Regions from separate parts of the Allobosea sp. TWI1241 genome, predicted to be linked through region 2. Evidence: riboswitches for the same ligand, from Rfam matches in the RefSeq annotation. Region 2 holds a riboswitch; each other region holds the start of a gene.
What was found. Region 2 has a riboswitch for cobalamin ahead of ABE438_RS10640 (ribonucleoside-diphosphate reductase subunit alpha). Riboswitches for the same ligand answer to the same signal wherever they lie in the genome.

Region 1: linked by a shared signal. The riboswitch ahead of ABE438_RS11180 (class I SAM-dependent methyltransferase) and the one ahead of ABE438_RS10640 (ribonucleoside-diphosphate reductase subunit alpha) in region 2 are both predicted to bind cobalamin.
Region 3: linked by a shared signal. The riboswitch ahead of ABE438_RS16230 (ABC transporter substrate-binding protein) and the one ahead of ABE438_RS10640 (ribonucleoside-diphosphate reductase subunit alpha) in region 2 are both predicted to bind cobalamin.

The regions. Positions count from the first base shown of each region.
Region 1 is NZ_JBDJKW010000007.1:93,483-95,738, reverse strand. Features, by position in the region: gene ABE438_RS11185 (TonB-dependent receptor) at 1-452, opposite strand, end outside; gene ABE438_RS11180 (class I SAM-dependent methyltransferase) at 449-1,183, opposite strand; cobalamin riboswitch at 1,464-1,670, opposite strand; gene ABE438_RS11175 ((2Fe-2S) ferredoxin domain-containing protein) at 1,712-2,256, opposite strand, start outside.
Region 2 is NZ_JBDJKW010000006.1:235,587-237,842, reverse strand. Features, by position in the region: gene asnB (asparagine synthase (glutamine-hydrolyzing)) at 1-575, opposite strand, end outside; cobalamin riboswitch at 786-987, shown strand; gene ABE438_RS10640 (ribonucleoside-diphosphate reductase subunit alpha) at 1,107-2,256, shown strand, end outside.
Region 3 is NZ_JBDJKW010000013.1:81,743-83,998, forward strand. Features, by position in the region: gene ABE438_RS16225 (hypothetical protein) at 1-776, opposite strand, end outside; cobalamin riboswitch at 1,045-1,242, shown strand; gene ABE438_RS16230 (ABC transporter substrate-binding protein) at 1,404-2,256, shown strand, end outside.

The DNA of each region.
Region 1 (2,256 bases), on a different contig from region 2:
TAGACCACCGAGGACGGGCCGCGGATCACCTCGATGCGCTCGACATCCGCAGCCGAGAGCTTGGAGAGGTTGGCGGTGCCGGCGCGGCGGCCGTTCATCAGCACCAGCACCTGGCTGCGGAAGTCCTTGCCCTGCCCGTCCGAGGCGCCGCCGCGGATGTTGATCGAGGTCTGGCCCGGCGTCCATTCGCTGAAGAAGCCGACCGCGTTCTCGGCCAGCAGGTCGGTCAGCGACTTCGCGCCGGAACGCTCGATCGTCTGGGCGTCGATGACCTGGACCGTGCCGGGAATGCTGCTGCGCGGCTCGGGCCGGCCGGTGGCGGTGACGACGAGTTCGTCGAGCTTGATCTCCTGCGCCAGAGCCGGCGCGGCGACGAGGCCGCCGGCGAGCGCGGTCGAGGCCAGTGCGGCGCGGGCAGAGGGGCGAAGCAGGCGAATGCGCAGACGGATCATGACAGGGTCCAGACGAGAATGGCCGAGCGGCGATGGCAGGAAAGGCGCAGGCCGCCGGGAACCGGGTCGGCCTGGGCGCAGAGATGGGCGAGAAGCGCGGGCCGGCGGGCATCGTCGGCAGACCAGCCCAGCCGGTCGGCCTGGAAGGCGGCGAAGCGCGGCAGGTCTGGCAGGACCAGCGAGAAGGTCCAGTCGACCGCGACATGGTGGTCGGGCCGGTCCTCGCCTAGCGCGGGCAGGACGCGATCGATGCCGGGCGTCTCGTCCTCGCGATGCCAGTCGCGCGGCAGGCAGGCGGCGAGGATCAGCCCGCGCGGCGCGGCCTGCGCCGGCACCAGCCAGACGATGTGGCGCCGGGACCATTGCCGGCAGCGCGCCAGGAAGCGCGCCGGATCGGTCAGGTAACCCGGCATGGTCGCGGCCAGCACGGTGTCGCCCGGCGGGCAGGAGACCGCCGGGTCGTCCCAGCCATGAGGGATCATAGTAGGCGGGCGCGACAAGGCCCCGAGCCGCGCCCGCATGGTCGGCGAAGGCTCGATTGCGGTCCAGCGCGCGCCCGCCGGCGCCAGGGCATCGCCGAGTTGGCCGCCGCCGGCGCCGATGTCGACGAGGTCGCCGATCGCCGGCACCAGAGCGCGGATCGGCGGCACGACGCGCGCGATATAGTCGGAGGTGTCGATCGCGCTGGCATAGAGCGCCAGCGGATCGAGCGGGCCGTCTGGGTCGGTCATGGTGCGCGCGGGCACCAGGGAAGAGGCATGGGCGGTCATGATCGAGCCCATGAATGAAATGTTATATCATTGCAATTCATTTATAGACGCACACTTGCTGCGATCCCCAACGGGATGCAGGCCTGCGCCTCGTCCGGCCTGAACGGCGCGGAAACCGCTTGCTCATCGCGTCAGCCCCTCGCTGCTGCAGACGGAGCTTTCGCGGGCGCTCGGAGACAGAAACGGGCCAGCTTCGCAGCCCGTACGCCCTCACGACCCGCCGGACACCCCGCCAGCGCGACATCATCATGGCGTCGGGGCAGGTCTCCTGGCTCGCGGGTCGCTGCTGTCCGTCCGTCTTCCCGGCACGAGCGCCAGTGACGTCAGGGGCGGACAGCTCACCGCTTACAGTTGCGGGGGCAGCTCCGGCTTCGGCACCGCGCGGCGCCTCACCGGATTCCCTCTTAGCTCCGGATCCTCTCCGGAGACCTCGACAGCGGTAACCTATATGGCGAAATCAGGGCGTCAAGCGCCCGAAGGCTCGCGGCGTCAGCGCGGCCGCAGGCTCTGCTTGCGCCCGCCCGGCGCATAGGCGAGCTCTTCGACCGGCGTGCCGCCAAGCACATGCTCCGCCACGATACGGTCGAGCCCGGCCTCGTCGACGCCGCCGTAATAGGTGCCCTCCGGCCAGAGCTGGAGCACCGGAGCGAGATTGCAGGGGCCGAGGCAACTGGTCTTGGCGCTCATGCAGCCCTCGCCAGCCGTGCGCAGCGACAGACGCTCCTGCTCGTTGCGCAGATGGCCCCAGACCACTTCAGCCCCCGCGGCGAGGCAGGGCCCGCCCATGCAGACCAGCACGCGGCTGCGATGCGCCGGCACGAGCGAGCCTTCCGGCGCGGTCTTCGCCGCCTCGGGCAGCGGCTGGCCGGGCGCGGCGAGCGCATCCGCCAGCAGGGCGCCCGCCGTGGCGTCGTCGGGCAGCAGCCGCGAGAGCAGGATGCGCGGCCAGGGCCGGGAGTCCTTGGCTCGCCAGCGCGCCAGCGTGCGGGTCAGCCAGGCCTGGAAGGCGGCCTCCTGCGGCGGCATCAACGGCA
Region 2 (2,256 bases):
GCGGTGCGCGGCGCGATCGGCGCCCAGAGGGTGAAGATCTGGTCGAGCGCGACCGGGTCGATGCGGGCGACGACGCCCGGCACCTGCAGCAGCGCCTTGACCTCGGAGGCGAAGTAGAGCGTCCCGCCCTGGCGCGTGTAGAACAGCGGGCGCACGCCCATGCGGTCGCGGGCGATCAGCATGCGCCGGCGACGCGCATCCCAGAGCGCGAAGGCGAAGTCGCCATTGAGCTGCGACAGGCAGGCGTCGCCCATCTCGTCGTAGAGATGCAGGATGACCTCGGTGTCGCTCGCCGTGCGGAAGCGCCGCCCCTTGGCCTTCAGCTGCTCGCGCAGCTCGACGTAATTGAAGATCTCGCCGTTGAAGGCGATGGTCAGCGCGCCGCTCTCGTCGGACATGGGCTGCTGGCCGTCGCCGAGCCCGACGATCGACAGGCGCACATGGCCGAGGCCGACGCCCTCGCCGGTGAAGACGCCGCGCTCGTCCGGGCCGCGATGGGCGATCGCCGCCGCCATCCGTTCGAGGAGCGCCGCCCCGTCACGGGCAGCGCCGACATAGCCGCCAAATCCACACATCTCAGGGTTTGCTTTCGAGCCCGCCAGACCTTGCGTCACCCTAGCCGAGCGGTGCAACCCATATGTTAACGGGCCCGGCCATCGTCGCCTGATGGTAAATGGACCACGCTGCGATTGCGCGAGCGGCGCCTGCCCGGCAGCGGCTCGCGAACCGTCCACAGCCTCCCGCCGCCGCGCAGCGAGCGATTGACAGGGAAGGGGATGGAGATACTAGATATAGGTGTCGATGGTCTCTCGAATCGCAAGATCGGGAGCTAAGAGGGAAGCCGGTGCGAAGCCGGCGCTGCCCCCGCAACTGTCAGCGGCGAGTGTCGAGCCACTATCATGTCACTGAGGCCGCGAGGCCTTGGGAAGACGGGGCCCGACGCGACGACCCGCGAGCCAGGAGACCTGCCAGCGACCTGAGTTTACGTCCTCGGGCGGGGTGTCCCGGTGGTGCGCTGGCAGGTCGCGGGCCTCGATGGGCCGACATGCGCCCTCTCCATGCCTCCGCTCGGCCTTTCCGACCCTCAATCTTGGGGTTGATTGCCGATGTCTCTTTCTCTCGACGCCGAGCGGCCCGCCGCTTCGCCGCCCGCCACCGCCCCGGTGCCGCTTGCCGCACAGGGTGTGCGCGAGCCCGGCTACCAGGTCATCCGCCGCAGCGGCGGGGTGACGCCCTTCGACCCGGCCAAGATCACGCTGGCGCTGACCAAGGCATTCCTCGCGGTCGAGGGGTCCAACGCTGCCGCCTCGCGGCGCATCCACGACGTCGTCGCCGAGCTGACCGAGCAGGTGGTCTCCGGCCTGACCCGCCGGGCCGCCGAGGGCCGCACCTTCCATATCGAGGACGTGCAGGACCAGGTCGAGCTGGCGCTGATGCGCGGCGGGCATCACAAGGTCGCCCGCGCCTATGTGCTCTATCGCGAGGAGCGGGCGCAGGAGCGCGCCAGGGCACAGGCCGAGGCGAAGCCGGCGGCGCAGGCCGCCCCGACGCTGCGCATGACGCTCGCGGACGGCACGCTGGTGCCGCTCGACGTCGCGCGCCTCGACAAGGTGGTGCGCGAGGCCTGCGCCGGGCTGGACGGGGTATCGGCCGAGCCGGTGCTGAGCGAGGCGCGCCGCAACCTCTATGACGGCATCTCGCTCGACGAACTGGCGCTGGCGCCGATCCTCGCGGCGCGGACGCTGATCGAAGCTGAGCCGAACTATGCGAAGGTCTCGGCGCGGCTGCTGCTCGACAAGCTGCGGCGCGAGGCGCTGAGCTTCGTGCACGGCCGGCCCGAGCAGGCGACGCAGGGCGAGATGGCCGGGCGCTATGGCGATTACTTCGCCGGCTATCTCAAGGTCGGTATCGCCAACGAGCTGATCGATCCCGAGCTCGGCCGCTTCGACCTCGCCCGCATCGCGGCGGCGCTGAAGCCGGAGCGCGATCTCCAGTTCGACTATCTCGGCTTCCAGACGCTCTACGACCGCTATTTCCTGCATGTCCGGGGCAATCGCTTCGAGCTGCCGCAGGCCTTCTTCATGCGCGTCGCCATGGGGCTGGCGCTGCGCGAGATCGACCGCGAGGCGCGGGCGATCGAATTCTACGATCTGCTGTCCTCCTTCGATTTCATGGCCTCGACGCCGACGCTGTTCAATTCCGGCACGCTGCGCCCGCAGCTTTCCTCCTGCTTCCTGACCACCGTCGCCGACGATC
Region 3 (2,256 bases), on a different contig from region 2:
GGCCGGGTGGGCGCCTGCTGGTCCTTGAGGTTCCTGCCGATCAGGTCGCCGCGGAAGCGGATGACATAGGCGGTGACGACGTCGCGGACGCGGTCCTCGGCGAGCCTGCGCACCAGCGCGCGATCGAAGGGGGCACCGGACTCGGTCTCGACGATCTCGGTGGTGATCTTCACCAGCGCGTCGATGTCGTTCTGGCAGAAGATCATCGCCGCCTTGGCGACCACCTCGGCCTTCTCGTCGGTCAGCAGCATGGTCGCGCCTTCCTTGCCGATGCAGCCGAGCGTTTTCGTCCGGATCAGCTCGCGCGTCTTCTCGAGCAGTTCGGCGCGCTCGGCGCGGGCGGTCTTCTCGCGCGTCTCCGCCTCGATGCGCCGGGCTTCCGCCTGGGCCGCGGCGGCGTCCCGCTCGGCCCTTTCCTTGTTGAGCCGCGCCTGGCGCTCGGCGGCGAGACGGTCGGCATTGGCGCGCGCCGCCGCGATCTGGCCGGCGAGGCGGTTGCGGACCGCCCGCTCCAGATCGTTCAGATACGGGCCGGCATAGAAGGCTTGGCCGCCGAAGCCGTAGATCGCGTCATGGGTGGAGATCATCGTCGCGACCGATTGCGAGCAGACGGACAAGGCGCGGGCGATCAGCGGCTGGAAGCTGTCGAACGCGACGGCGCCGTCGAAACCGTCGTCACGGCGCACCACAGAGGTCACGCAGTCCGTCGCGGCCCGGACATAGGGGACATGCTGCTTGCGCTTCTGGGCTTCCGTCTGCGCGAAGGACTGCGCCATGGCTGGTGAGACTGATGCAGCGAGAACCGCCAAAACAAGACGCATACGCATGACCAATCCCCCGAAGCGGGATTGTTTTACCAGTCCTTAACGCTCTGTCGAGTCGGGGCCTGTCCTTGCGTTATGGGCGCGGCTGGGCGGTGTGGAAAAGGCTCGGAAGCGCGGCGCCGGGCCATGGGCGCGATGATCCCGGCGTGGGAGGCAGAGAGGCTCCCGGCGACCGCTCTTCACCTCGTCGCCGCGCTTTCCTTCCGCCGGCGCTGACGCTACAGTCGCCGTCGGAACAGGTTCCGCCTCGAGGCGGATGAAAAGGGAACGCGGTTCGACGCCGCGGCTGCCCCCGCAACTGTGACCGGCGAGCTTCCCTCCACGAAGCCACTGGCGGCGCCTCTCGCGCCGCCGGGAAGGCGGAGACGGTAAGCGCTGACCCGGAAGCCAGGAGACCTGCCCGTTCCTGTCACCTGAGCCCGCGGCACGGGGTGTGCCAGGGTGCGGTCGTCTCCGTGACGGTGACATTCGATGAATGTTGCCGTGCCCGGAGACTGGCGGAGCCCGTTTCCCGTTCTCCCGAGCCCGGCACCGGACGCCCGAAACGCGTCCGGTCGAGCCGTGGAAGGACCGATGTCGATGGGCATCGCGAAGACAGTCGAACCGTCGCGCCGCGCCTTCACAGGCGTGCTTGCCGGCGCCCTGGTGGTCATGGCCGGGCCGGGCGCCGCCCGGCCGGCGGATGCGGCCGGGGCGCAGCGGATCGTGGTGCTCGACGCCGGGATCGCCGGCTACGCCTTCGCGCTGGAGGCGCCGGTCGTCGCCGCCGATCCCCGCTTTCCCGACGCGCGCATCAACCGCCGCACCGGCTTCCCGCCGCTGTGGAACCGGCAGGCCGCGGCACGTAAGGCCGTGGCGCTGCCGGCCGGGGCGGACGGCGTCGATCTCGCGGCGATCCGCGCGGCTGAGCCCGATCTGATCATCGCCGGCGGCCGCAATCCGGGCGGGCTGGCGAGCGCGGGGCGCGCCGCCGATCTCACCGCGATCGCGCCGACACTGGTCGTACCGGCCGACCTGCCGGGCTGGCGCGAGGAACTGGCCTTCGTCGCCGACCTGCTCGGGCGGACGGACAAGGTGCCGGCGCTGATCGCCGCCTTCGAGGCGCGCGCGGCGCAGGTCGCGGGCAAGATCGCGCTGCCGGAGGGCGAGACCGCGCTGCTGCAGGCCAATGCCGGCGGCATCCACGAGGATCCCTTCGCGATTTCTCCCACGAGCGGGCTCGGCCGGACCCTGGCCGGGCTCGGCTTCAGGCTGTTCGATGCCGCTTCCAGGGTGCAGGGCGGGACGCTCGATGCGGACGGGCGCGTGCCGGTGCCGCTGGCGGCGGTGCTCGAGGTCTTCACCGCGCCCAACCTGATCATGGTCTCAAACGGGCCGGTCAGCATGGGCCAGCTCTGCTGCGATCCCGGCTTCCGCCAGCTCGAGGCGGTGA